One region of the Acidovorax sp. DW039 genome, then DNA from elsewhere that is predicted to be linked to it. Evidence: riboswitches for the same ligand, from Rfam matches in the RefSeq annotation. Region 1 holds a riboswitch; the other holds the start of a gene.
What was found. Region 1 has a riboswitch for S-adenosylhomocysteine ahead of ahcY (adenosylhomocysteinase). Riboswitches for the same ligand answer to the same signal wherever they lie in the genome.

Region 1 (14,425 bases):
TCCTGATCTGCTTCTGAATACTGCTCAATCGGAGCGTAGTTGACCTTCAGTACCGCCGTATGCTGACGCCCCTGGTCATTGATCGCATGGCGAGCGGCCCCCAGGTCCAGCAACACCGGGGGGCCGTAGTCCTGCAAAAAGATGTTGTCAGGCGAGATGTCACGGTGCAGGGTATTGCCCTCATGCAACACCCGCAGCGCCCCCAGTACCGACCACAGGACCTTGCGCAACCACACCTCAGGCGGCGGAGTGCGCATCTGCGCACGCGCCTGCTTGAAAGTCATGCCGCTGTACAGCGGCATGACCATGTAAGCGGTGTTGTTGGCCTCCCAGAAACGAAACACCTTCACCAGCGAAGGATGGTCAAACTGGGCAAGCAAGCGCGCCTCGCCCACAAACGATGCCAAGCCCGCCTGAAAGGTTTGCTGATCCGACGAAGACCGCACCCATAAGGACTGCCCCTGCGCGCGCCCTGCAAGGGCGGAAGGCATGTATTCCTTGATCGCCACCGCACGGTGCAGCGAATGGTCAAAGGCTTTGTAGACCATTCCAAAACCACCAACCCCCAACAAGCCAAGAATTTCAAACTCAGCCAGCCGGGTCCCGGGCGGCAGCGCATCCACATGGCTGATGCCGCTGGCTGTGATGGTGCTGGGACTGTCGGTCATAGGTCAGAAAAGGCAAATCGATCAAGTGTCTGTAACGAAATCTAACAGACTGGACGGTAGAGACCCGTAACAGGCCCGATGATGGGGCATGCCACCTGATACAAAGGCAACAAAAAGCACACTGTCTGCCAAAAACATCACAGCCTTCGGGCTACGGCAACAAGACACGACGCCGCCCTAATCGCCCCACGCACACATCCCCTCTGAGGGAGCGCCGGACCGGCAGTGGTTACCATAGGGCCATGTTCAGTTACCGCCATGCCTTCCACGCAGGCAACCACGCCGATGTGCTCAAGCACACCGTGCTGATTGCCACCTTGCAATACCTTACCGAGAAAGACGCGGCACTGACCGTTCTGGACACCCACGCGGGTGCCGGGCTCTACCGGCTGGACGGAGACTACGCCAGCACCAGCGGTGAAGCAGCCGAGGGCATCCTGAAACTCATGGCAGGCGACCAGTCAACCCTGTCCCCCGCACTGGCCGACTATGTCGCGATGGTTCAAGCCTTCAATCAAGGGGCCAAGACGAGGGTCTACCCCGGCTCCCCCTTTATCAGCCAGCGACTGCTGCGCGATCAAGACAAGCTCAAGCTGTTTGAACTCCACCCGACCGACATGCGCGCCCTCGCGGGCAACGTTGCCCAGCTGGAAGCTGGCCGTCAGGTAGCGGTGCTGCATGAAGACGGGTTTGAGGGCGTCAAGAAGTTTCTGCCTCCACCCGCCCGCAGGGCTTTGCTGCTATGCGATCCCAGCTATGAAATCAAGAGCGACTACGCCAAGGTGCTGGATATGGTCACCGACTCGCTCAAACGTTTCGCCACAGGAACTTACGCCGTGTGGTATCCCATCATCCCTCGCCCCGAGGCGCATGATTTGCCGCGCAGGCTGAAAACGCTGGCGACCAAAGCGGGCAAGAACTGGCTGCACGCTACGCTGACAGTCAAGTCAAGCAAGGTCACGGCCAGCGCAACAGGCGAAGCCAAGCGACCTGGACTGCCCGCCAGCGGGATGTTCTTGATCAATCCGCCTTACACCCTGAAAGCGCTTTTGAAGGAGGCGCTGCCCCAGATGGTGGAGTTGCTGGGGCAAGACCAGCACGCCACCCACACGCTGGAGTCGGGGGGCTAAGCCCAAACCGCTGCAGCCGGGCTGCTGCATCCCCTTTCAGGTCAGTCTGCCCGCTTGGGTGGGCAGGTGGTGTCGTCACCATTGAGAGGGAAGACATCCACAGGCTTCAACCCCAGCCCGTGCATGCCCAGTGCCATGGCTGCGCCGCGGCTGAGGTCCATGACACGGTTGGCAACATGAGGCCCCCGGTCGTTGATGCGGACCACGACTTCGCGGCCTGTCGCCTGGCTGCGCACACAGACCAGCGTACCAAAAGGCAAGGTTCGGTGAGCAGCGGTCAACGCGTGCATGTCAAAGCGCTCTCCGCTAGCCGTGCGCCGCCGATGAAAACCCGGGCCATACCAGGAGACCAAACCCGTTTCACTGGGAGTTGCTTCGCTGGCATCGTCATCACCCACAGGGTCCTCACCAAGCAGATCAATGGAAGAACGCACAGAGGTCTGCGCAGTCGTGGTAGAAGACGGGCTTTCGCCCGCGTGCGCGGCACTGGCACCTGGTAAGTCCTGCGCATGCGCAGCCACCACCCACAGTGCAGCGCCGATGGGCACGCACAACCATGCGGCCACATCGCCGCACCGCGCCCGCCACTCCCTCGACCACCACCCAGGCACGCTCAAAGCTCCAGGCGTCGGCAGATTTCCAGAGTCGCGGCACTCTGGTTCATGGTGTAGAAGTGCAACGCTGGCACCCCGGCACTGCGCAACTGGTCGCACAGGTCGGTCACCACATCCAGACCAAACGCCTTGATGCTGGCGGTATCGTCGCCAAAGCCCTGCAGGCGCAAGCGAATCCAACGGGGAATTTCTGCTCCGCAGGCATCCGAGAAACGCATCAGCTGCGTAGAGCTGGAGATCGGCATGATCCCGGGAACCACGGGCACGTCCGCACCGAGCTTCTGGGTGTCCTCTACGAAGCGAAAGTAAGCATCGCTGTTATAGAAATACTGGGTGATGGCAGCGTCGGCACCTGCCTTCACCTTGGCCACATAAGCCTTCAGATCTGCCTCCGGCGACCGTGCCTGGGGATGAAACTCCGGATAGGCAGCCACTTCGATATGAAAGTCACGCCCCGTTTCTTCCCGGATGAAGGCGACCAGATCACTGGCGTATTGAAACTCCCCACCCGCACCATAGCCACTGGGCAGGTCTCCGCGCAGCGCCACCAGGCGACGCACTCCCATGGATTTGAGCACCTGCAATTGCTCACGCACTGACTGACGCGTGGCACCGATGCAGGAAAAATGCGATGCGGCGCTGACACCTTCAGAAAGGATTTCCTTGACGGTGGTGAAAGTCCCTTCCTGGGTCGAACCACCGGCCCCATAGGTCACCGAGCAAAACTCAGGATGCAGCGCATACAGCTGCTGGCGCACCGTGCGCAGTTTTTCTGCCCCCTCGGGGGTTTTGGGGGGAAAGAACTCCAGACTGACCGGGAACCCGGTGGCTTCTGCTTTGACGGCGTTCATGCGGCCCTCCTTGCATCAACAAAAAATTCGCGGTTGCCATCACCCCCTTGAATGGGGCTGTCCATCCACGACACAACTTCCAGTCCCAAAGCGCCACAGCACTCGCGGATACGCTGCTCAACCACAGCGTAGAGCGACTCGTCACGCACGATGCCACCTTTGCCCACCTGGCCAGGCTGCAGCTCAAACTGCGGCTTGACCAGCATGATCAGGCGGCCCTGTGGTGCCAGCAAAGGCACGAGCGCAGGCAGCACCAGCGTCAGCGAGATGAAGGACAGATCCCCCGTCACCAGATCAAACACCGGTGTGGTGTCGGTCTCTTCGCGACCGGGCCTGCGCCTGCGTTCCTTGGGCAGGGTGCCTTCAGCACGCGCCTTTTCCAGCGCCTGCCGCTCGGCCTTGAAAGCCTCAATCTCCTGCTCCTTGGCATCATCGCTGTCGTCGTATTCCTCATCGACCACGCCGCCATTGCGCATCCAGCTGTAGGGGGCCACGGGCTGGGTGTCGTTGTCTTCCAGGTCTTGCACCACCTCTTCAGACAAGGCAATGTCGCAGGCTTCGACTAGCGACTCTGCCGTCATGGAGCGCGCGTTCAAGCCTTCGACACACACCACACGCGCATCGTTCCGAAGCCGGTCATGCAATTGCCCGTGCCCCACGTCCACACCGATCACCTGCAAGGCACCGCGCTGCAGCAGGCAGTCCGTAAAGCCACCTGTACTCTGCCCCACATCCAGACAGCGCAGGCCCTTTACGGAAATACCTGCCGTCTTGAGCGCGCCTTCGAGCTTGAGGCCGCCACGGGAGATGTACTTGGCTTCTGCATCGTCCAGCAACCGCACCTCCGCCACGGACGGAATGTCATCACCGTTTTTGACGACCTTGTTCCAGGCGGCCAATGGCGAAAGACGCCACTCCACCCCCGACGCAATCAGCCGCTGCGCCTGCGAGCGCGTGGCGGCATGGCCGCGTTCCACGAGAAATACATCTGCGCGCATGGCGCTCATCCTTTATGAATCAAATCAGCCTCTAGCGCTTATTCAACAAGCGCAGGCAGCTATCATAAAAATAGCAAAATCGATAACAAAATTTCGCTACACGAGGCGGCGAAGCGCCCCGACCTCCCTCAACGGGAGCAGTTCACACCACTCCACCCAGCGCTCCTGACCGGGCTTTCGCCGCAGGCAGTTCCATAAGAACTGCGAGACGGGCCCACAGCGCCAGGGGGTTGAGTGAGCCGCTCTTAGTAGCGATAGGTGTCAGGCTTGTAAGGACCTTGCTTGGGCACGCCAATGTAGGCGGCCTGCTCGTCGCTCAACTCAGTCAGCATCGCGCCCACCTTCTTCAGGTGCAGGCGGGCTACCTTCTCGTCCAGATGCTTAGGCAGCACGTACACCTTGCCCACGTCGTAGCCTTCGGGGTGGGTAAACAGCTCGATCTGCGCAATGGTCTGGTTGGCGAACGAGTTGGACATCACGAAGCTGGGGTGGCCGGTGCCGCAACCCAGATTCACCAGACGGCCCTTGGCCAGCAGGATGATGCGCTTGCCGTCAGGGAAGATCACGTGGTCCACCTGGGGCTTGATCTCTTCCCACTTGCAGTTTTCTTCCAGCTTGGCCACCTGGATTTCGTTGTCGAAGTGACCGATGTTGCAGACGATGGACTGGTCCTTCATTGCAGCCATGTGCTCATACGTGATCACATCGCGGTTGCCGGTGGTCGTCACGAAGATATCAGCCTTGTCGGCGGCCCACTCCATGGTCACGACCTTGAAGCCTTCCATGGCGGCTTGCAGGGCGTTGATGGGGTCGATCTCGGTGACCCACACCTGAGCGCTCAGGGCGCGCAGCGCCTGGGCCGAGCCCTTGCCCACGTCGCCATAGCCGCACACCACGGCCACCTTGCCAGCGATCATCACGTCGGTAGCCCGCTTGATGCCGTCCACCAGCGATTCGCGGCAGCCGTACAGGTTGTCAAACTTGCTCTTGGTCACCGAATCGTTCACGTTGATGGCACGGAACATCAGCGTGCCCTTGGCCGACATTTCCTTCAGGCGGTGCACACCGGTGGTGGTCTCTTCGGTCACACCGATGATCTGCGCGCTCTTGCGGCTGTACCAGGTGTTGTCTTCAGCCAGCTTGGCCTTGATGGCGGCAAACAAAATGCGCTCTTCCTCGCTGCCGGGGTTGGCCAGAATGCTCTGGTCCTTTTCGGCCTGCTTGCCCAGGTGCATCAGCAACGTGGCATCGCCGCCATCGTCCAGAATCATGTTGGGGCCTTCGCCCTCGGTGCCCTTGGCACCAAAGTCAAAGATGCGATGGGTGTAGTCCCAGTAGTCCACCAATGTCTCGCCCTTCACGGCAAACACAGGGGTGCCGGTGGCAGCAATGGCGGCAGCGGCATGGTCCTGGGTAGAGAAGATGTTGCACGAGGCCCAGCGCACTTGCGCGCCCAGTGCCTGCAGGGTCTCGATCAGCACAGCGGTCTGGATCGTCATGTGCAGCGAGCCAGTGATGCGGGCGCCCTTGAGGGGCTGCTTGGGCGCGAATTCTTCGCGGATGGCCATCAGGCCAGGCATCTCGGTTTCGGCAATCTTGATTTCTTTGCGGCCCCAATCGGCCAGGCCGATGTCGGCGATGATGCAGTCGGTATGTACCGGGGCGTTGACGCGTGCGTTCATGGTGTGCTCCAAAGCAGGTTTGAAAAGCCACTTGACGGGGGGAAGATGCAACTCACCGCACGAAAAGTGGATGAGCGTCGTTGCTTGATGACTCCGAGCCTCACGCCCCGCAATTGGCAGGGGGCGCTGCAACGCTCCTCGGATGGCGGGATTATAGGAGCAAGGCTCTGCAATGGCATCCATTCATGCAGGTAACCATCTGGACACGAAGCGGGAAAGCCGTCACGGTACGATTCACACTTCAGCGCCTGGGCAGACTACGTCCGCAGCGAAACAACCCGCTCAGCCGCCGTTTCACGCATAGGTAAAATCTTTGTCAACTGCACTGCATCCCAGCGCAGCAACAGACCTCTGCAGAGTCTGATCTGGCAACGCAGCAGCGTGCAGCGCTGCTTGCCACACCCATTCCAGGAAATTCCGTGTCTTACGCCCCAGAAACCCGGCGCCGCCGTACCTTTGCCATCATTTCCCACCCTGACGCTGGTAAGACCACGCTGACGGAAAAGCTGCTGCTGTTCTCGGGTGCCATCCAGATCGCAGGGGCCGTCAAGGGCCGCAAAGCCAGCCGCCACGCTACATCGGACTGGATGGAGATTGAAAAGCAGCGCGGTATCTCTGTGGCATCGTCGGTGATGCAGATGGCTTACCGCGACCATGTGGTCAACCTGCTTGACACCCCCGGCCACAAGGACTTCTCGGAAGACACCTACCGCGTGCTCACCGCCGTCGATTCGGCCCTGATGGTGATTGACGCCGCCAACGGCGTGGAAAGCCAGACCCGCCGCCTCATCGAGGTATGCCGCCAGCGCGATACGCCCATCATCACCTTCGTCAATAAGATGGACCGCGAAGTGCGCGACCCGCTGGACATCATGGACGAGGTGGAGCGCGAACTGGGCATGCCCTGCTGCCCCATCACGTGGCCCGTAGGCCAGGGCAAGAGCTTTGGCGGCATCATCAACCTGCTCACCAAGAGCATGACGGTGTTCCAGCCCGGTAGCGAAAAGCGCCCACAGGACTTCGAGACCATTCCCCTGTCTGACGCCGACAACCTGCGCGCCCGCTTCGGTCAAGCTTTTGACGACGCGCTCGAAAGCATGGACCTCGCTGTAGGAGCCTCTGCCGAGTGGGATCACGATGCTTTCCTGAAGGGCAAACTCACCCCCGTGTTCTTCGGCTCCGGTGTGAACAACTTCGGGGTAATGGAAGTGCTGAACGCGGTGGTCGACATGTCGCCCCCGCCTGGCCCGCGCGTGGCCTACACCGAGGTCAACCGCAACCGCGAAGAAAAGACCATCCAGCCCGAAGACGAGAGCTTCTCCGGCGTGGTCTTCAAAGTGCAGGCCAACATGGACGCCAACCACCGCGACCGCATTGCTTTTGTGCGTGTGGCATCAGGCAAATACACCCCAGGCATGAAGATGAAGGTGCAACGCACCGCCAAAGAACTGCGCCCCACCAGCGTGGTCACCTTCATGAGCCAGCGCCGTGAAGCCGTGGACGAAGCCTACGCAGGCGACATCATCGGCTTTACCACCCACGGCGGCGTGCAACTGGGCGACACCATTACTGATGGCCCCAACCTGCAGTTCACCGGCCTGCCCTTCTTCGCCCCGGAAATGTTCATGACCGTGGTGCTGAAGAACCCACTGCGCACCAAGCAATTGCAGCAGGGTCTGATGCAACTGGGCGAAGAAGGCGCCATCCAGGTCTTCAAGCCCGACGCGGGCGGCAACATGCTGCTGGGCGCCGTAGGCCAGCTGCAGTTTGAAGTGGTGCAACACCGCCTGAAAACCGAATACGACTGCGACGTGCGCCTGGAGGCCTGCCAGTACACAGGTGCCCGCTGGATTACCGCAGACACCCCCGCCGAACTGCGCGAGTTTGAAAACGCTTACCCCATGCGCATGGCGCGTGACGCGGCAGACACGCTGGCCTATCTGTGCACATCACCATATGACGTGCGACTGGCACAGGAGCGGTTTCCGAAGATTCATTTTCATCCGCTGCGGGAGCATGCGGGGTTGGCGTTGCAATACAGTTAATAATAATGTTCAAAATATTATTTGCCTCACTTTTATCTTTTTTTGCGATAACTGCATGGTCTACCGAAAAAAGTGGAATTATTGGCTCAATCGACTCTATTCAATATTTACCTGACAGCAACACCATTCTTGTACAAGGATGGGCTTGGGACTCAATCAATAAAAGTGCAGCTGATGCATTTGAAGTATCAACTCAAGGACAGAAATCCGAGATAACCATTAATAAAATAATAAAAAATACAAAAGATGACAATTCCGAGAAGAATTTCTCCATATCTGCAAATTTTCCAAAAAGCTTAAAAGGCGGATTATCAGAAGTAGAGGTAGAGGCAAAATTTGAAAATAAAAAATCAATTAAATTAAAATCCCAAGACCATAAAACGCCTTATATACATATAGAACAAATATATACACGCCATTGGATCTTACTGATAATTACACTATTTGTTGCATTTTTTTGTTCGACAAAAAAATATCTAGCAGGCGAGAAAAAATTATCAATTTTCCTTGAAATACATCAAAAGAAAATTGCCACCACATTAACTCTCATATTTTTTCTCCTTGTTTCCCTAGGAATTACTGGAAGTTCCATTAGAATTTTTCTAGAAGGGCCATTTGGCAACGCCTCAATCCAGACAGAGGGAAATAACAAAAAAATATTCAAAACTCAAACCATTAGAGGTGATGAGTGGGGGGTCTTGATGCCAAACGTCATAGCCCAACTGAATCACGACCCCAAGTTCCCAATAGTTAATAAAAACATAGGAATTGAGGGCCAAAATATGGGGGTCATTGGCATGACCGGGGTTCCAATTGCTCAATTATCAGCCATTGCACGCCCTGCTACATGGGGATATTTTTTCCTACCCCTGAGAAATGCTTTGGCCTGGCAATGGCAATTACCTTTTTGGAGCTGCCTATTAGCAGTATGGTGGCTAATGAATTTGATAAAACCTGAGTCTACAGGTAGAAATTTTGCACTTTCTTTCACATTTTGTATCGCGCCGTACGCAGCAGCATGGTCCAACTGGCCTCTTTACGCAGCATTATTTCCGTGCCTTGGAACGGCTGCCGCAATTAAAATTGCGCAATCTAGAGAATGGAAAAAGAGTATTTTTTGGGCATTATTTTTAGGATACAGCATATCTGCTTGGATTCTTACTTTATACCCCCCGTGGATAGTTACGACGGGAACCTTACTAACGCTTGTTATGATTGGCTGGTTAATTGACAACAAAAAATCCATCTCAATTGCCAGCCATCAAATAACCGCCCTATTTCTCACTTGTATAGTAATATTCATATTCATTGGAAGTTGGTGGCTTGATACTAGCGAAGCGGTAAATACTTTAAAAAATACTGTCTATCCAGGTCAAAGAACCCTACTAACAGGTGGCGATAACGGCTTTCTATGGGCATTCAGAGGCTATACGAATCTGGAGAGTTTAACGTTTGGCACAGGACCTTGGGCAAACCAATCCGAGATAAGCTCATATTTCTGGCTGCCCGCCATAACAATATGGCTATGCATCGCAGGAATTTCAAGGGGCAAAAAACATCAATGGATTCTATTGGGATGTCTATTATTCATAATATTCCATTGCTGCTTTCTATTTTTAGGCATTCCTTCATGGATGGCAAAGATTACTCAATGGGGAAGAGTACCGACCAACCGCGGCGATCTCGCAATGGGGTTATCATTCTTTCTAATTCTGAGCTTAGCTTCAACTGGATGGCTCAAAACATCAAAATACAAACATCAAATCCTCCTGACGATCTCCATCTCAACAACTGCATGGTTAATCCAAAAAGAACTACTTGAACTTCCAGTCGAAGTTTTCCCAAGAAACAGTCCAGTTTATATTATTTCAATAATTATAATTGCAACACTAATTACATTTTGGATTGCAAAAAATCATATAGGAAAATCCATCACCCTCTTGTGGGTAACTTTCTTTTTATCAACCATAGGGTTTAACCCGCTGTCTCAATCTCCAAAAAATTTGAGCCCGGAAAAGATCACAAAAGAATTGGCCTCTGACGAAAAAGGCACTCCACTGCGAACTCTTGTGATTGGAGGGGATGGTCTTGGTGCACAGACTTTAGCGGCTTCAGGTATACCTACAGTTAACGGAATACACTATTACCCCCACAAAGAACTGTGGCAGAGCATGGAACTTTCAAAAGAAGATTGGCAAATTGTTAACAGATACCAGCATCTCGGATTCTCAACCGGAACCCCCTCGGGGAAAAAAAGCTACTCCGTATCATCGGCTGCAATGGATCAAGTTTCAGTGATTATCGATCCTCTTGAGTTCGAATTTAAAAAAATAGGAGCACAAAGGGTTGCGGCGCTTGAAGATCAAGCAGCAATATTACGCCAAAGTTCAAAAATCTACGAGATAGGTTCTCATAAGGGCCTGGTATGGTTTGCAGTCAAATAAAGAAATCAAGAATATGACATTACTAAACATAGCACAAACACTAGTTTGCGTTTTTCTCATATCCATTGGCCAAATACTCTTTAAAAAATCAGCCGCACATCTTACAGATCCAATCACTTGGCAAAGTATTATCCTGAACGGCTGGTTGATAACATCGCTTGCTATTTATGGGCTAACAACATTGGGATGGATTTGGATTTTGCGGCAAGTCCCTTTACATCTTGCATATCCATTCATGGGACTCGCATTCATCATAGTCCCCACACTGGCATGGCTGATACTTGGTGAGCCACTGCATTGGAAAACGCTTGTCGGTGGTTTTATTATTTTGGCCGGTGTGGCCCTAGCCTCATCATAATATTCATAGATTTATATGAAAATCGCCGTCGCCATCCCATGCTACAAAGTCACCCAGCACGTGCTCGGAGTGATTGCCGCTATCGGCCCCGAAGTTCACGCCATCTACGCGGTAGATGACGCATGCCCAGATCACAGCGGCAACTTTATTGAAACGCGCAACCAAGACCCCAGAGTCAAAGTTCTGTTCAATCCGGAAAATCGTGGCGTCGGAGGAGCCATAGTCACCGCTTACAAAGCAGCTATTGCTGATGGCATGGACATCGTGGTGAAGATCGACGGCGACGGGCAGATGAACCCGGCCCTGCTGCCCAAGTTCATTCGCCCACTGTTGCGAGGGGAAGCCGACTACACCAAGGGCAACCGGTTTTTCCGCCCCGAGTCAGTGCAGGGCATGCCACCTGTCCGGCTGTTTGGCAATGCAGTGCTGTCCTTCATGACCAAGTTCAGTTGCGGGTACTGGAACATCATGGACCCGACCAACGGATACACGGCAGCCCGCACCTGCGTTTTGGCCGAGTTGCCTCTGGACAAGCTGGAGAAGCGCTATTTCTTTGAAACCGACATGCTTTTTCGGCTCAACACATTGCGCGCCGTTGTCAAAGATATTCCAATGGATTCGGTCTATGCCGACGAGGAATCCAACCTCAAGATCGGGAAGGTGCTACCCGAGTTTTTAAAAAAGCATGCATCGCGCTTGTGGCGCCGGTATGTGTACAGCTACCTTGTCCGGGACTTCAACGTGGGCACGCTCTACAGTCTCTTCGGGGTCTTGCTACTAACCGTTGGTTCCGTCTTTGGTGCGATGCACTGGCTTGATAGTGCGTTGTCCAATCAACCCGCCACCAGCGGCACCGTCATGCTGGCGGCGCTGCCTGTTTTGATCGGCATCCAGTTCCTCATCGCCTTTTTGCACTACGACGTGAGTAACCTCCCGACAGCCCCCCTCAGCAACTCTCTCGCTGCAGAGCAACCTGATGAGTCTTGACGGGTGAACGTGAAGTCACTGACATTCACACCTCCTTCTGGCCCAGAGGAGCGCCGCAGCTTGGCGCGCTTTCTGACCTTATTGGCGGTGCTCGCTACGGCCTACTCCATTTGGTTACTTACCTTCTGGCCAGGCGTTTTGGGCGAGGACAGCGTAGCCATCCTGCAGGAAGTCCAGAACCCCGAGGCTTTCCGCTCGGGCAAGACGGTGGTCTGGTATTACTTTGTCAAACTGCTGTACGGCACCACCGGGCATGTGGAAGCACCGATCGCTGGGGCACTGGCAGTGTGTGCTGTGATGTTCGCCCGGATGCTGGCCTGGTACTGGGACCAAGGTCTTTACAAGACACTGTGGTTTGCGCTGCTGGCCATTGCTATGGCACCTCACATGATTTACTTCATGGGCACGCTGTACCCCGATGGCCTGTTTGCTGTGGCATCGGCAGCGTTGCTGTTTGAGGTGTGGCTGTGTGTGCAGCGCAAGTCAGCGTCTACTGGCTCTTTGCTGATGATGGCCGTCGCTCTGCCATTTGCTGCGTTTGCACGGCCCAACGGGTGGGTGTTTCTCGCCCCTGTGGCAATCGCTACCCTCTGGCTGGATGCACGCAGCCGCCGATGGACGCTGTTCATTGCGATGGCCTGGTCGGCTGCAGCTGTTGCGGGCAACCAGTTGCATAAATCGACCACGCAGGAGACCCAGTTCCCGCTGGCTGCCTTTGAAACTGCCGGTTTCTTGCAAAAGCGGGCGATGAACGAACTCTGGGCCCTTTACCCCCACATGAATGACCCCTGGGTGCTGCAAAAACCCAAAGTCTCCCCAGCAACCATCGAGGCCCTTAGCCATCGGGGCCCGTTGGAAAGAATCCAGCAATACCGCGACCCCGCCTATTGGGACATGCTGGTCTTCCACCCGAACGGCCCTCAAATCGGAGCGCTGTCGGATGCAGACAAGCAAACCGTGGTGAAGGAGTTCTGGACTTACAACCTTTGGCAAAATCTGCCCGATTTTGTGGGGAGCAGGGTCAATGTGTTTCTGACAGCGGCCTTGGCACAAGGCGGTTTTCCTGCACTTTCTTACTCGACCAACGTTCTGCCTCGAATCACCTCATCGTCAGAGTACAGAGCCTGGGGTTGGAGCACGCTCGAGCATTGGCTGCAACGCATCCATGCCAAGAGCTATGCGTGGCGCTGGGTGCTGTGGACTCCGTGGCTGGGTTTTGCGTTGCTGTTTTGGGGCGTTGCCCGGGGCGCTCGGCACAGGGACAAGGCCATGCTGCTGATTGCTGTACCCATGCTGGTTCAGCTGGGCGGCGTTTTTGTCTTCTCGATTGCGGGCGAATACCGCTACCTGCTGCCCTTCTTCACTTTGCCTCTCGCGTTGCTGCCCGCAATCGCCAAGCCATATCAAACTCCACCCACCTGAGCATATTCCCCGGTAGCCACTTATTGCACCATAGTCTTCAAGCGCGCTTTTGGCACCCAAATGAAGCTACCGCGATCGGCAAGCCGGAGATGACGGCGGCTCAGCACCTGCTCACTCTGCACAAACTTTGCCCTTATCTATCGGCGTGACCTCAATGACGCACAAACTTCACTGGATTCAAGCTTTACGTGGCTTCGCTGCACTGATGGTGCTGTTCTTTCATATGCGCCCGCATTGGGAGTTGACCCCTGCACTTGCGGTCTTCAGTGACATCACCCGCTGGGGGTTTTCTGGAGTAGACGTCTTCTTTGCATTGAGTGGTTTTGTCGTGTACCGGTCTGCCCGCCAGGCTGTACCCGAGCAAGGTGTTTTCCCGTTCGTCAAGAGACGCCTTTTGCGTATCTATCTCGGCTATTGGCCCGTGTTGCTGCTGATAGCGATCACCACAGTTTTTGTTTACCACAGCAGCTTGCCCCCACTGAAAAAGATGGTGTTCAGCACGCTGCTCTTGTACCCCAACATCTGGGACAACTGGCTGCTACCTGCTTGGTCTTTGACCATGGAAATTTACTTTTATCTGTGGATCGCTGCGATTGCCATGCTGCCCCAGCGTCACCAAGTGAAAGCCATCATCTTCGGGTTGCTGCTTTTAACCGCTTGGGGCACGGGGTGGCTGGTAGCCAACCACTCCGCCGTATTTGCAGGCCAACAGCCACTTCGCTATGCACTCACAGGCTTAGGCATAGAGTTTCTCGCAGGAGCCCTGGTTGCGCATTTGTATGAAGGTCGTCCGCAGCCGTTCCGCAGGCCCTACATCGCTATCGCAACCTGTGTGGGATGTATGGCCACAGGTCTCGCGTTAGGCATGACCTCGCCCTACTTTGATCGCGTGGAAGTGATGCGGGCAGGCAGCTTCGGAGTGGCCGGTATTGCAGCACTTGTCGCTGCGCTTGCGCTGGAACAAACACGCCACACACCACCCAACTGGCTGGTCACTGTGGGCGATGCGTCGTTTAGTCTGTATCTACTGCACACCTTCTTGCTTGATTTCAGCGGCAAGGTGCGTATGGCCCTTGGAATTGCATCTCCCGAAGGATTGCTGGCGTTTCTGCTGGCACTTCCTATTGCAATCGTCATGATCAGCAGGGTTTGGTATTCCTGGGTGGAAAAGCCCATCATGAAAGCAGCGCTTTGAATGAAACACTTTGCACAGTGTGAGCCCTCTG
Region 2 (14,425 bases), 1.1 Mb from region 1:
TGGGTCATGGGGTGTGGTCTGTGCCTGGGCGGCCATGCCCCAGCTGAGGGTAGTGCAGAGCAGAAAGGCTTGGGCTGCGTGGCGGGTTCGCATGGTGTTGTTGTGCTGGTGGGTCGAGAAGAGGGCCGAAGGGGATCAAAGAGGGGCTGAATGGACCTTGGGGCAAGGCACCTCACATGGTCGAATGTCTTGGCTGGCTGCGCAAGCTTTGCGTGCGCTGGGGGTTGATCTCTGTCGCTTCATCGCCATGCCGCTTTGAACAGGTTCTCAGATCACACAGCACCCATCCATGCGAATCCACTCACCCTCTTTGGCCCGGCTGCCGCAGCAGTGCCCCCAGCACTAGTGCCTCGGCCACCACTTCAAATCCTTCTTCCAGCGTGGCCATCAGGGGCGGCAGCTCGGGCAGGTGGGGCCAGTGGGACTGCGCCTCGGGCCACTGGTCTACCGCAATGGCAAGCCACCCCACGGCCAGACCGGCCCACAGCAGGGCGCGGGTGCCGGGGTGCAGCAGGGCGCGGTGCAGCCAGGCCAGGGTAAGCAGCCCGATCACCGCCACGGCCAGCATGGGGGCTTCGCGCACCGTGCTGTATTGGCAGGCGGCGGTCCATTCGTGGCAGCGAAACTTCCACAGCTCGTGCAGCATGAATTGCTCGTCCAGCGCCAGCACCGCGAAGGCGAGCGTGAGCCAGGCACCCAGCAGTGGAGGCAGGGCGCGTTCGCCCATCAACCGCAGGGTGGTGATGCTGAGGGTAAGCAGCAGCGCGCTCGACAGCCAGGCCACGGGCGAAGCGTCTGAACGAAAGGCGCGTTCCCACGCCGGGGCCAGTATCCACGTACTGAGCAGCAGATAGGCGGCCACCCCCAGCAGCAGGGCAGGGGCCAGCCCCCGATGGGGTTCGGGGGGGCGGTGGGGCAGGGACGCAAACAGGGTGTGTGACATGGGCCAGCCAGGGCGTGGAAGAGGATTCGATTTTCGGGGGGGCGCAGCCCATGTACGGGTGTTTGATAAAAAAATGGCTCTAGCGCCCGTTGGATAAGCGCAAGCAGCTATTGTTTTGATAGTACTTTTGTGGGGCGTGTCGCTGGCGGATGCGTGCCGTCTCGCCAGGGCCAGGGATGAAGCGCAGAATGCCTGCCGCCCGCCCTACTTTTTTGATCGGCCATGTCTGTCCAGATGGATCCACCCCGCAGCCCTGTGCCCGCCGTGGCGCAGGTGCTGGCCGAGGCCGCCTTGCAGCGGCAGAACATGCTGCTGGGCACGGACAAAGACAAGCCGGTTGCGCCGCCCGCTGCACCGGGCCAGGGCACGCCGGGGTCTGCTGCAGGCCCTGTGAGCAAGCCCCCGTTGCCAGAAGGCGCTGCCGATGCGCCGCAGGCGGCCCGGGTCAGCCTCTCGCCCCAGGCCAGCCAAGCGCTGCAGGCGCAGGCACGTGGGCAAGCCCCGGTGCCAAGGTCAGCAGACGGCCCGCCCGCCGGGCGGGGTGCCGGGGCAACCTCTTTACCGACTGCCTCGGCGTCTGCATCCACTTCTTCTGCGGCTTCCGCCGTGGGCGCTGCCACGCAGGCGGGCTGGCCTGCGTCGGGGGTGACTCCCGCCATGCGGGGTTTGCTGGATGCGCTGGTGCAGCAGCTCACCCCTGCAGCGCCGCAGCGGGTGGTGGTGGCGCAACCTTGGGGCCATGTCTATGGAGGTGACGCGGGCTTACCTGCCGAGGCTGATCTGCCGCCGCTGCAGACCTGGCTGGTAGGCCAGGGCCAGGTGCTGACGGAGCAGGGCGCACGCAGCTTCACCGCCACATTGCGCGTGCCTGCGGCCTGGCTGCAGGGGTTGCCGCAGGCTGCTTCATCTTTGGCAGAGCAGCCTGCAGCCCCAGACTCCAGCGCTTTGCAGGCGGCTTTTGCCGGGCGAGCCCAGGCGCTGGCGGGTGGGGTGTTTGCCCTGGTGCTGCAGCCGGGTGGGGGCGTGCATGGCGCAGGGGGTACATCCACCAGCGCCTTGCTCTCGCTGGAGCTGGCGCCCTGGGCGGGGGCTTTGGGTGGTGCGGGGGCTCTGGTGTATGGGCGCGACCAGCTCCAGACCCGCAACGACCCCTGGCTGCAGATGCTGGCGCTGCAGGCCAGTGGCTACGGGCGCGAAGAGGAAGAGGCCGACCAGCGCCGCCGTGCACGCGGCCATTGCGATGCCCCCGGCTGCCCTTACGCAGGCCGTGCGCCCTGTGAGCAGCCGTTTTGCTTGGCGCAGCGTGTGGTGCCGGTGCAGGCAGTGCCGCCCTGCGAGCGGGCATAAAAAAGCCGCCCTGTGGTGAGGGCGGCTTGGCCGGGCGCTTGTGGCGCTCCAGGATTCGGGGCGCTGGCGGTGGGCCAGCGCTGCGAAAAAATCAGATCTGGGCGGGGCTCATGGATACAGACCGCGCATTTCGCGGGCGTGCAGGATGCGCTGGCAGGCCACGATGAAGGTGGCGGTGCGCAGCGTGACCTTGTGCTGCTGGGCCACTTGCCACACGCCGTCAAAGGCCTCTTGCATGATGCGCACCAGGCGGGCGTTGATCTCGTCCTCGCTCCAGAAGAAGCTGGAGAAATCCTGCACCCACTCGAAGTAGCTCACCGTCACGCCACCAGCGTTGGCAATCACGTCGGGCAGCACCAGCACGCCCTTGTCGGCCAGGATGTCATCGGCCTCGGGGGTGGTGGGGCCGTTGGCGCCTTCAATCACCAGCTTGGCGGTGATGCGGGCGGCGTTGTCCTTGGTGATCTGGCCTTCCAGCGCAGCGGGGATAAGGATGTCGCACTGCACGCCCCAGAACTCGTCGTTGGCCATGGTTTCCGCACCGGCAAAACCGCCCACGCCACCGTGTTGCTTCACATGGGCCAGCAGGGCGGGCACGTCCAGGCCATCGCTCTTGAAGATGGTGCCGGTGTGGTCTTGCACAGCCACTACCTTGGCACCCGCCTCGGCAAACAGCTTGCCTGCAATGCCACCCACGTTGCCAAAGCCCTGTACGGCCACCTTGGCACCGGCAATGGCCAGGCCCGTGCGCTTGGCCGCTTCCACGCCCACGGTGAACACGCCGCGGCCTGTGGCTTCCACACGGCCCAGCGAGCCGCCCAGATCGATTGGCTTGCCGGTGACCACGCCAGTGGCGGTGGCACCGGTGTTCATGGAGTAGGTGTCCATCATCCAGGACATGATCTGGCCGTTGGTGTTCACGTCGGGCGCTGGGATGTCCTTGGAGGGGCCGATCAGCAGGCCGATCTCGCTGGTGTAGCGGCGGGTCAGGCGCTCCAGCTCACCGCGCGAGAGCTTCTTGGGATCGACACGGATACCGCCCTTGGCACCGCCGTAGGGCACGTTCACCGCGGCGTTCTTGATCGACATCCAGGCCGACAGCGCCATCACTTCAGACAGCGTCACGTCCTGGTGAAAACGCACGCCACCCTTGCCGGGGCCGCGGCTGAGGTTGTGCTGCACACGGTAGCCCTCAAAGTGGGCGATGGTGCCGTTGTCCAGCTCGATGGGCACATCCACCACCAGCATGCGCTTGGGGCGCTTGAGCGTCTCGACCCAGCGGGCCAAGTGGCCCAGGTAAGGGGTGACGCGGTCCACCTGCTGCAGATAGATACCCCAGGGGCCGAGGTGGTCGGCCTGCAGGTACGAGGGCAGGGGATGGTGGGTGTGGGCGGGTGTGCCAGAGGGGGTTGTCATGTTGAATTTCCTTGTGGGAACAGTCCAGGCCGCGAAGCTTATGCCTGCGGTGTAACGGTGTCCAAGGCCAGTCTGTATGCGGGTTATGCATCAGATGCATAACGTGCCGGATGCATGAGAATCCGCTGCGGGGCGGGCGCTGGACATCCATGGTTTGCAATTTCCATACCCCTGCGAAGCCGGGGAAACCGCCCGTGCGAGCGTCACCGGGCAGCGCGTTTGCCGGTCTTTGGGGATCAGGTTCTAAGATTGGCCCATGAGCACCCTCAATTGCCCCGCCTGCGCCGCCCCTTGCCAGCCCAACGCCCGTTTTTGCGGGCAGTGCGGGCAGGTGCTGGTCTCTCGCGCAGCGCCTGCGCCTTTGGATATCGACTTTGATCCTGATGACGAGCTGGACGGCCCCGCCGACCCAGAAGCGGACACCCGGCCTGCGCCGCTGGAGTTTTCGTCCTCGGTCATGTCGGAGGAAGTCGACCTGCTGCTGGATGACGGCCCTGGCCCTGCGCCGGTGGCAGCACCCACGCCTGCCTTGGCACCCGCCGAGCCTGCAGCCGCAACACCTTCGCCCGATGCCAAGGGCGTTTCAGCCGTCGCCACTGCCATCTTGGCCACAAGTGGGGCTGGCCAGCTTGCAACCGAGGCGGGGCCTTTTACCAAGCCCTCTGCGTCGCCTGAACTCCCCCCGCCTGAACTCCCACCTTCGCCCCCATCGGCCCCGCAGAGCGGTTCTGGCTGGACGGCCGCACTCTATGCCGCACTGGGCTTTGCCGTGGTGGCCCTGACTGCAGCGCTCGCGTGGTGGTTGTGGGGTGGCAAACCCGCTGTGTCTTCCCCATCCGTTGCGGGCAAGGCGCCGGTGATTGCCGTAGAGCAAGCCTCGCCCGGCACAGCTCCCGCAGTTGTTGCACCTGCTGCACCTGCCGTACCCGCTGTGCCTGTGACGACTCCCCCCCCAGCAGAGGCCCCTGCGGATGCTTCTGCCGTGCCTCCGGCAACCCGCTCTGCAGCCCCCGCTGCCCGGCCTGCGGGCAATGGCCCGGTGGCGGCCAACCCTGCTGCGGGCAGCGAGCCACCCTGGCCGCATGGCGGCTCGCGTGAGCCTGCGCCGCCTTCGCTGTCGCGCCCCGCCAGCCCACCCACGCCTGTGGCAGAGGGCCTGGGGCCCCTGCGCGCAGCCCTGCGCCAGTGCGACCGTGACGACAACCTGCTGACTCGCGGCGTGTGTGTGGTGCGTGCTCGCCACCAGCACTGCGGCAGCCATTGGGGCAAGGTACCTGAATGCCCCATGAGCAACCGCAACAACGACCCCTACACCAGCAACTGACAGCTGCTACTGGCAAGTCAACACCGCACCCAAGAGCCAAGACCCAAAAGCCAAGAGGGAACCCACCATGAGCCCGCACTCCGCCCATCACCATGCACACACGCGCCTGGATGCGCACATTGACAGCCGCATTGAAGCGCGGGTCGATCACCCGTACTCGCTGCTGCGCCTGCCCGAGGCGCTGACCTGCTGGCCCGCGCTGGCGGTGCTGGCAGCGTCTTTTCTGGTGGCGGCGCTGGTGTTTGCTTTGGGCGGGCTCATGGGGCGGCTGTGGCTGGGTTTCATGCTGCTGTTCTCGCTGGTGGCCGTGGTGGTGTGCCTGGCGGGTATCAGCGGTGCGGGCACCTGCCTGTCTGACCTGGCCCACCGCAGGCCCTACCGCAGCCTGACCAGCTACTTTCTGGCCGGGCTGCTGTGCCTGCCCAAGCTGCTGGGGGCCGTGCTGCTCATGACGGGGGCCGTGGTGCTGCTTTTTGTGGGGCTCGCACTGGTGTTTGCGGTGTGCAAGATTCCGCTGCTCGGCCCCCTGATGCTGGTGGTGGCCGTGCCGGTGGCGGTGCTGCTGGTGGCTGCGCTGATGATGGCGCTGTACGTGGCGTCTTCCATTGTGGGCCCCGCGCTGTGGGACGGCGAGCGGGTGATGCACGCGCTGTCCATCGCCTGGCATATTGCGCGCCACCACCCGCTGGCCGCCATCGGCAAGATCGTGGGGGGCATGTTGCTGTCGGCCATCTTCGCGTCGGTGCTGTTTGGCCTGCTGGCCTCGGCATCGGCCCTGGTGGGCGGCTTGGCCGCCTCGGTGATTGGCTTTGGCACGCAGGCGCATCCGTTGTACATGATGGACGGTGCCTTCAGCGGCCACATGATGGGCACGGGTGTGGGCTTCAGCCTGGTGTTTGCGCTGGCCTCCGCGCTGGTGTTCCTGCTGCCGCTCATGGTGGGGGTGCTGACCTGGTGCGAGTTTTCAGCGCTGGTGGATCTGGACAGCATTCGCCAGGCTGCCGACGAAAAACTGCAGGACGTGAACACCAAAATGGCGGACCTCAAGGGCAAGGCACAGGCCTATGGGGCCAGCGACAAGGCTGCAGGTTCTTCGGCAGCCGCCTCCTACTCTGCCGAACCGGCCGCACCCGCTCAGGCAGGGCCTGCATCTGCTGCTGCAGCCCCGGCGTCCCTCTCGCCTGCTTTGCCCCTGCCTGCACCAGAGCCGGTGTCTGATCCGGCTTCCACCCCCGCCGCAGAACCTGCGGCCGCGCAGGCCACGACCTGCCCGCAATGCCACAGCGCCGTGCAGCCTAGCGACCGCTTTTGCCAGCAGTGCGGGAAAAGTCTGCAAGGGCCTCAGGCCGGATAAAGGGATAGAGGCGCGGTGGGTTACTCCACCTTGATCTTTTCCAGCGCCGGGTCGCCGGGCGGGTAGCGCAGCTGCAGTCCTTGCAGCGCGGCGCGCAGCACGGTGGCAATCATCAGGTTGCGGTGGGTTTTGGAGTCTGCGGGCACGATGGTCCACGGCGCCCAGGGCGTGTGGGTGGCGGCCAGCAGTTGCTCGTAGGCGCGCTGGTAGTCGTCCCACTGCGCGCGGGCAGTCAGGTCGCTGCGATCAAACTTCCAGTGCTTGGAGGGGTCGTCCAGGCGCTCCTGCAGGCGCTGACGCTGCTCGTCCTTGCTGATGTGCAGCATGAACTTGAGCACCACCGTGCCGGTCTCGCACAGCATGCGCTCAAAGTCGTTGATATGGGCCAGCCGCTGGCGGTGCTGCTCGGGTGTGATCCAGCCGTTGACCGGGGGCACCAGCACGTCTTCGTAGTGGCTGCGGTTGAAGACGGTGATCTCCCCCGCAGCAGGCACCTGCTGGTGGATGCGCCAGAGGTAGTCCCGCGCACGCTCGGGCTCGGTGGGGGCCTTCCAGCCCACGGTGTGCACGCCCAGCGCACTCATGCGGCCAAACACGCCGCGGATGGTGCCGTCCTTGCCCGAGGTGTCGGTGCCCTGCAGCACCACCAGCAGCTTGTAGCGGCGGTCGGCGTAAAACAGGTTTTGCAGTGCGTCCAGCTCCACGGCCAGGGCTTCCACCGCTGCCTTGTCCTCCGCCTTGCTGCCCAGCGAGAACGGTTTGGCACCGGGGTTCAGGTCCTTCAGCGAAACCGCCTGGCCCGCCCGGGGTTGCCATGCAGACCAGCGCGGGTGCAAGGCGCTTTGCGCAGCCTGCATCCAGGCGGGGGGTGTGGAGGAGGGGGATGGCTGGGCGGACAGAGGGGTGAGAGGGGCCGGTGTGGGCATGTGTTTTCCGGTGTTTTCAGGGTAGGGCGTCTGGTGCCGAAGATACCAGCCGCCCGCCCTCAAGGCCAGCGCGATCCCATCCTCTGTGTACTATCAAAAATATAGCTGCCAGCGCTTGTTGAATAAGCGCTGGAAGGCATTTTTGCTCAGATGGTTGTTACGCCATCAGAACCGCATCAAAACGCCACCTGCACCCCGGCCACCACCTGGCGGCCCATGCCTGGAATGACGGTGAGCGCGCCCCACGAGGCGGTGTAGTAGGTCTTGTCGAACAGGTTGTGCACGTCCAGCGTCAGGCGCGTGCGCTTGTCGATCTGCCAGTAACCGGTGATGCGCGCCGTGGTGTAGGCAGGCAGGCGGTAAGTGTCGGTGGCGGTGCCTGTGCGCTCGCCCACATGCACCAGGCCGCCGCCCAGGCCGTAGCGGCCACCCCAGGGGGCCTGGTCCTCGCGGATGGCGAACAGGCCCGCACTCACACGCGGCACGTTCAGCAGGCGCTTGCCGAGCAAGGCGGGGTTGTTGTCGCGGGTCACTTCGGTGTCGGTGTAGGCCAGGTTGGCCGTCATGCGCCAGTGGGTGTCGATCTGCCCGGCCACGTCCAGCTCCAGCCCGCGGCTGCGCACTTCGCCCGCCGCAATGTTGAAGTTGGCATTGGTGGGGCTGCGCGTGAGCACGTTGGACTTGCGGATGTCAAACAGCGCCACGCTCGCGTTCAGGCGCTGGTCGGGCGACTGCCACTTGGCCCCCACTTCAAATGCCTTGCCCTTTTGCGGGTCAAACGCATGGCCCTGTTCATCCGTGCCCGCATTGGGGCGGAACGAGCGGCCCGCCGAGGCGTAGACCGAGGTGTTCGCGTCGATCAGGTACGTCACGCCGATGCGCGGCGTGGTGGCCGAATGCGACTGCACCTGGCGCTTGCCCGCCATCAGGTCTTCGTTGTCCTGGTGGAAGCGGTCAAAGCGCACCCCGGCCAGCAGCTTCCATTGGGCGCTCAGGTCCATCTGGTCCTGCACAAACAGACCCGTGGCGCGCAGCCGGTCATTGAGCAGGTAGCCCTGTGCCAGCGGGGCCGATGGCACGGTGCCATAGGTGGGGTTGTAGATGTCGATGGGGTATTTTTGCGGCGAGTACTTGATGTCCTGGCCCGAGGTCAGATGCCACGAATCCACCCCGGCCAGCACCGTGTGGCGCAGCGTGCCGGTGGTGATCTTGCCTTCCACTTCGGCCTGCACCGATGTGTCGCGTGAAGGCAGAGAGCGCCAGCTGTCGCTGCGCGCCAGCGTGCGCCCGTCACTGCCCAGCAGGCCGATCTGTCCGGTGCCGAAATCGACGGCATTGCCGTACAGATCGGTCTCGCGGTACGAAGCGCCCAGGCGCGTGCGCCAGCCTTGGCCCAGGTCGTGGTCCAGCGTGAGCTGGTGGGTGTCGCCATTGACGTGCAGGTTGCCCCGGTCCGGCTCGCCCAGGAAGCGGTCACGCGGCACAGCGCCCACGTTGCCGTTGATCTGCACCAGGCCCCGGTCCAGCGGGGTGCGGATGCGGATGAACTCGGCCTCGTAGTTCAGCACCGTGTCGCGGCCCAGGTTCCAGGTGACGGCGGGGGCCACCACCATCTTGCGGTTGTCTACCAGATGGCTGCGGCTGGCACCGTCTTCGGCCGCCACGTTCAAGCGGTAGGCCACATCGGTGCCCAGCGGGCCGGTGGTGTCGAGCGTGGCGCGCCGGTACCCCAGCGTGCCCACCTGCACACCTGCCTTGTGGGCGGCGGTGAACTGGGGCTTTTTGGTGACCACATTGAGCGTACCGCCGGGCTCGCTGCTGCCATACAGCGCCGCAGCCGGGCCCTTGAGGAATTCAATGCGCTCCACGCTGGCCACATCGCGCTGCGGACCATAGCCCCGGTTGGAGGCAAAGCCGTTGAGCAACTGGCCCCCGTCGGTATTGCTGAAGCCGCGAATGGCGTAGTTGTCCCAGGTGCCGCCAAAGTCGTTGAGGCGGGTGATGCCGCTCACAAAGTCCACCGTGTCGGCCAGACGGCGGGCGCCCAGGTCTTCCATGAGCTGCTGGGGCACCACGCGCACGGCCTGCGGGGTTTCGATGAGGGGCGTGTCGGTGCGGGTGGCGGCAGTGTTGCGCTGTGCGCCCTGATAGCCCTGGCTGGCGGGTGCTTCGCGCACCTGCACTTCCGAGAGGGCGGGGCTGGCGATGGCATCTGCGGGCGAAGGGGCGCTGGTCTGTGCCAGCGCGGCGGCTGAGGTAAAGGCACACAGCGTCAGCGCTGCGTGGGCAATGGCCGAGAGGCGAAGGGACCGTTGAATCTGGAAATGCATCGCAAAACAGGGGGGTGCGCCGTCAACGCACCCCCAGGTAAAGAGGGTAGTGAAGCGAATGTGACAAGCGCCGCCCTTGGTTCGTAAACCGCGCGGAGCGGGCTTGTGACGTGAGGGAGGTGATTATCTTTACAAATGCGACTAATTCGCATTTGCTTTCAATAAATATGTGACGCTATGGCGTTCGCGCTACACCGGCCGCAGGTCTGTTGTGCAGGCCCTACCGCTTTCCTACTGCTTTCCCTCAGCAATCTCCATCAAGGCCACAAACCGGCGCGCTCCCAAACCCAATGGCCTTTCCTTGGACCAGACCACATCCACCCACAGGGCAGCGCCGTTGCTCAGGTTCTCAAAAGGCATCTCCACCAGCGTGCCTGCCGCAATGCGGGGCTGTACCAGCGCACGCGGCTGCCAGCCCCAGCCCAGGCCCGCTTCGATCAGGCCCAGTGCGGCCAGATGGTTGTCGGTGCGCCAGTGGTGGCGGGCAAAAACAAAGCGCGGGTCGGTCTGGGCCAGGTCGCGGCTGGCCACCACGATCTGGCGCGTGGTGGTCAGGTGCTCCTCGCGCAGCATGGCGCGCTGCGCGGGCTCGCCCCGGGCCTGTGCGGCATCGCGTGCGGCCACCAGCACGGGGTGCTGCGGTGCCATCACGGCCACCAGCGTCTCGGTGCCCACTTCCTGAAAACCCTCGCGCCCGTCGATGCTGGGTCGCTCAAACACCAGCGCCAGTTGCGCGCGGCCACTGTGCAGCAGCGCCAGCGCATCCACCTGCGGGGCGGTCAGCACCTCCACCTGCAGCAGGGGGTACTCCTGCGCCAGCGCGGCCAGGGGGGCCGTCCAGCGTGATGCCAGCAGCTCTGGGGCAATCGCCAGGGTCAGCCGCTCTTCCAGCCCCTGCGTCAGCGCTAGCGCCTGGGCGTTGAGTTGCTGCAGCTGCCCGGCCAGCAGGCGCGCCTGTGGCTCCAGCGCGCGTGCGGCGGCGGTGGGGCGGGGCTCGCGGCCGCTGCGGTCAAACAGGGGCACGGCCAGCTCGGCCTCCAGGTGGGCGATGGTCATGCTCACGGCCGACGGCACCCGCGAGAGAGCCCGCGCCGCGGCGGAAAACGAGCCGTGGTCCAGCGCTGCGAGGAACACCTGCACGCTGTCAGACGTGAATGCCATGGGTCACTTGTCAGAAAAACTGAAAGAAGCTGACTTTATATATCAGCATGGCACACATAAAGTGCAGTCCATGGCACCTTCCCACTCTCCTTTCAGCCTGCAGGGCATTCAACGCCGCGTGGTGTACGTCACGCTGTACGAACTGATCGCCATCATTGTTGCCACCTTCGGCTTGGCGGCCCTCACGGGGCAGAGCGCATCGCATTCCAGCGTGGCCTCGGTGGCCGCCTCGGCCGTGGCCGTGGTCTGGAACATCGTCTTCAACTGGGCCTTTGAGCGCTGGGAATCCCGCCAGGCCGTGCGCGGGCGCAGCGTGGCCCGCCGGGTAGCCCACGCCATCGGTTTTGAAGGGGGGCTCGTGTTCACCCTGGTGCCACTGTTTGCTTGGTGGTTCAACGTGAGCCTGTGGCAGGCCTTTGTGATGGACCTGGCGCTGATCGTCTTCTTCCTTTGCTACACCTTTGTCTTCAACTGGGTGTTTGACCGGGTGTTTGGCCTGCCTGCGTCGGCCATGGCAACGCCTGCGCAGGCGTGAGTCGGCACTGATTGCGCTCTCCCCCTTAAAATCAGCGCTTCGCCCAAGGAGCGTTGCAGCGGCGGCCTGATTCCACCCCACGGTGGCTGGCTGCCGTCAGGCTTGGGCACCTTGCCCCGCCCATAACGACGCTCACCTGTTTTGTCCGTGTTCCTGCACAGGTGAGCCCTATGTCTGCTGTTTCCGTCCCTCCCATGAAACTCTCTGGCCTGGAGCCCGTCTCCATCGGCCAGGGCACCCTGTTCGTCAACGTGGGCGAGCGCACCAACGTCACCGGCTCCAAGGCGTTCGCACGCATGATCCTGAACGGCCAGTACGAAGAAGCCCTGGCCGTGGCCCGCCAGCAGGTGGAAAACGGCGCGCAGGTCATCGACATCAACATGGACGAGGCCATGCTCGACAGCAAGGCCGCCATGGTGCGCTTTCTGAACCTGATCGCGTCCGAGCCCGACATCGCCCGCGTGCCCATCATGATCGACTCCTCCAAGTGGGAGGTGATCGAGGCCGGACTGCGCTGCATCCAGGGCAAGGGCATCGTCAACTCCATCAGCATGAAAGAGGGCGTGGAGGAGTTCAAACGCCAGGCCAAGCTGATCCGCCGCTACGGCGCAGCCGCCGTGGTGATGGCGTTTGACGAAGTGGGCCAGGCCGACACCTACGCCCGCAAGGTTGAGATCTGCGAGCGCGCCTACCGCATCCTGGTCGATGAGGTGGGCTTTCCACCCGAAGACATCATCTTTGACCCCAACATCTTTGCCGTGGCCACCGGCATTGAAGAGCACAACAACTACGCCGTCGATTTCATCGAAGCCACGCGCTGGATCAAGCAGAACCTGCCCGGTGCCAAGGTGTCGGGCGGCGTGAGTAACGTGTCCTTCAGCTTCCGCGGCAACGACCCGGTGCGCGAGGCCATCCACACCGTGTTTCTGTACCACGCCATCCAGGCGGGCATGGATATGGGTATCGTCAATGCGGGCATGGTCGGCGTGTACGACGAGCTGGAACCCCAGTTGCGCGAGCGCGTGGAAGACGTGGTGCTCAACCGCCGCCCCGATGCGGGTGAGCGCCTGGTGGAGATTGCCGAAAGCGCCAAGGGCGCAGCCAAGGACGACAGCAAGAAGCTGGAGTGGCGCGGCGGCACCGTGAACGAACGCCTGACCCACGCGCTGGTGCACGGCATCACCGAGTTCATCGTCGAAGACACTGAAGAGGCCTATCAGGCCATCGTGGCCAAGGGCGGCCGCCCGCTGCACGTCATCGAAGGCCCGCTCATGGACGGCATGAACGTGGTGGGCGACCTGTTTGGCGCGGGCAAGATGTTCCTGCCCCAGGTGGTGAAAAGCGCGCGCGTGATGAAAAGCGCCGTGGCCCACCTCATCCCCTACATCGAGGAAGAAAAGCGCCAGGACGAACTGGCCGGGCGCGATGTGCGCAGCAAGGGCAAGATCGTGATTGCCACCGTCAAGGGCGATGTGCACGACATTGGCAAGAACATCGTCACCGTCGTCTTGCAATGCAACAACTTCGAGGTGGTGAACATGGGCGTGATGGTGCCCTGCCACGAGATCCTGGCCAAAGCCAAGGTCGAAGGCGCAGACATCATCGGCCTCTCGGGTCTCATCACCCCCAGCCTGGAAGAGATGCAGTACGTGGCGGGCGAGATGCAGAAGGACGACTACTTCCGCATGAAGAAGATCCCGCTGCTCATCGGCGGTGCCACCACCAGCCGCGTGCACACGGCGGTGAAGATCGCCCCGCACTACGAAGGCCCCGTGGTCTACGTGCCAGACGCCTCGCGCAGCGTGAGCGTGGCCCAGAGCCTGCTGGGCGATGGCGTGCACAACTACGTGAACGAGCTGAACGCCGACTATGAAAAGGTCCGCACCCAGCACGCCAACAAAAAGCAGACCCCCATGTGGTCGCTGGAAAAAGCCCGCGCCAACCGCACGCCCATCGCCTGGGCCGGGTACCAGCCTGCGGTGCCCCGTGCGCTGGGCCGCCGCGTGTTCAAGAACTTTGACCTGGCCGAGCTGGCCAAGTACATCGACTGGGGCCCGTTCTTCCAGACCTGGGACCTGGCCGGGCCGTACCCCGCCATCCTGCAGGACGAGATCGTCGGCGAGCAGGCCCGCAAGGTGATGGCCGACGGCCAGGCCATGCTCAAGAAAATCATCGAAGGCCGCTGGCTCAGCGCGAGCGGCGTGATGGCCCTGCTGCCCGCCAACAGCGTAGGCGACGACATCGAGTTCTATACCGACGAGTCCCGCACCGAAGTCGCCATGACCTGGTACGGCATGCGCCAGCAGACCGAAAAGCAGGTGATCGACGGCGTGATGCGCCCCAGCCGCTGCCTGGCCGACTTTGTGGCCCCCAAGGACAGCGGTATTGCCGACTACGCAGGCCTGTTTGCCGTGACGGCAGGCCTGGGCGTGGAGAAGAAGGAAAAAGCCTTCATCGACGCGCTGGATGACTACTCCGCCATCATGTTCAAGGCCCTGGCCGACCGCCTGGCCGAAGCCTTTGCCGAATGCCTGCACCAGCGCGTGCGCACCGACCTGTGGGGCTACGCCGCCGGTGAGCAACTCAGCAACGAGGACATGATTGCCGAGAAGTACCAGGGCATCCGCCCCGCCCCCGGCTACCCCGCCTGCCCCGACCACAGCGCCAAGACCGACCTGTTCCGCGTGCTCAACGCCGAAGACATCGGCATGTCGCTCACCGAAAGCCTGGCCATGATGCCCGCCGCCAGCGTCAGCGGCTTCTACATCGGCCACCCCGACAGCGTGTACTTCAACGTCGGCAAGATTGGCGAGGACCAGCTGCACGACATGGCAAAACGCCGTGGCATGGACGAGAAGGTGCTGGAGCGGTTGCTGGCACCGAATTTGTGATGCTATGAATTGGATAGCTGCTTGCGCTTATGGGATGGGCGCTGCAGCTATTTTTTAGACGCTTCTTGCCAGGGGCTGGTCGATAAAACCCAAGCCACAGCTTTTGGTTTGTATTTCTGAAAAACAATTTTTGATCTGTTTTTTGGATGCTATAAAACGCACTATGCTTTGTATTTTCAAAATACAATCCATAGCATG

Region 2: linked by a shared signal. The riboswitch ahead of metH (methionine synthase) and the one ahead of ahcY (adenosylhomocysteinase) in region 1 are both predicted to bind S-adenosylhomocysteine.

What each region holds. Positions count from the first base shown of each region.
Region 1 covers NZ_AP029019.1:4,069,406-4,083,830, forward strand. Annotated here, with positions in the region: gene AACH87_RS18225 (serine/threonine-protein kinase) at 1-668, opposite strand, end outside; gene rlmJ (23S rRNA (adenine(2030)-N(6))-methyltransferase RlmJ) at 911-1,798, shown strand; gene AACH87_RS18235 (septal ring lytic transglycosylase RlpA family protein) at 1,840-2,364, opposite strand; gene metF (methylenetetrahydrofolate reductase [NAD(P)H]) at 2,412-3,263, opposite strand; gene AACH87_RS18245 (TlyA family RNA methyltransferase) at 3,260-4,261, opposite strand; gene ahcY (adenosylhomocysteinase) at 4,507-5,943, opposite strand; S-adenosyl-L-homocysteine riboswitch at 6,009-6,089, opposite strand; gene AACH87_RS18255 (peptide chain release factor 3) at 6,363-7,988, shown strand; gene AACH87_RS18260 (hypothetical protein) at 7,994-10,432, shown strand; gene AACH87_RS18265 (EamA family transporter) at 10,446-10,790, shown strand; gene AACH87_RS18270 (glycosyltransferase) at 10,806-11,777, shown strand; gene AACH87_RS18275 (hypothetical protein) at 11,787-13,199, shown strand; gene AACH87_RS18280 (acyltransferase) at 13,354-14,394, shown strand; gene AACH87_RS18285 (HAD-IIB family hydrolase) at 14,395-14,425, shown strand, end outside.
Region 2 covers NZ_AP029019.1:294,252-308,676, forward strand. Annotated here, with positions in the region: gene AACH87_RS01310 (hypothetical protein) at 1-93, opposite strand, end outside; gene AACH87_RS01315 (hypothetical protein) at 302-943, opposite strand; gene AACH87_RS01320 (hypothetical protein) at 1,166-2,290, shown strand; gene AACH87_RS01325 (Glu/Leu/Phe/Val dehydrogenase) at 2,399-3,706, opposite strand; gene AACH87_RS01330 (zinc ribbon domain-containing protein) at 3,963-5,030, shown strand; gene AACH87_RS01335 (zinc ribbon domain-containing protein) at 5,098-6,384, shown strand; gene AACH87_RS01340 (PPK2 family polyphosphate kinase) at 6,405-7,241, opposite strand; gene AACH87_RS01345 (TonB-dependent siderophore receptor) at 7,487-9,640, opposite strand; gene AACH87_RS01350 (LysR family transcriptional regulator) at 9,872-10,801, opposite strand; gene AACH87_RS01355 (PACE efflux transporter) at 10,899-11,336, shown strand; S-adenosyl-L-homocysteine riboswitch at 11,376-11,477, shown strand; gene metH (methionine synthase) at 11,507-14,227, shown strand.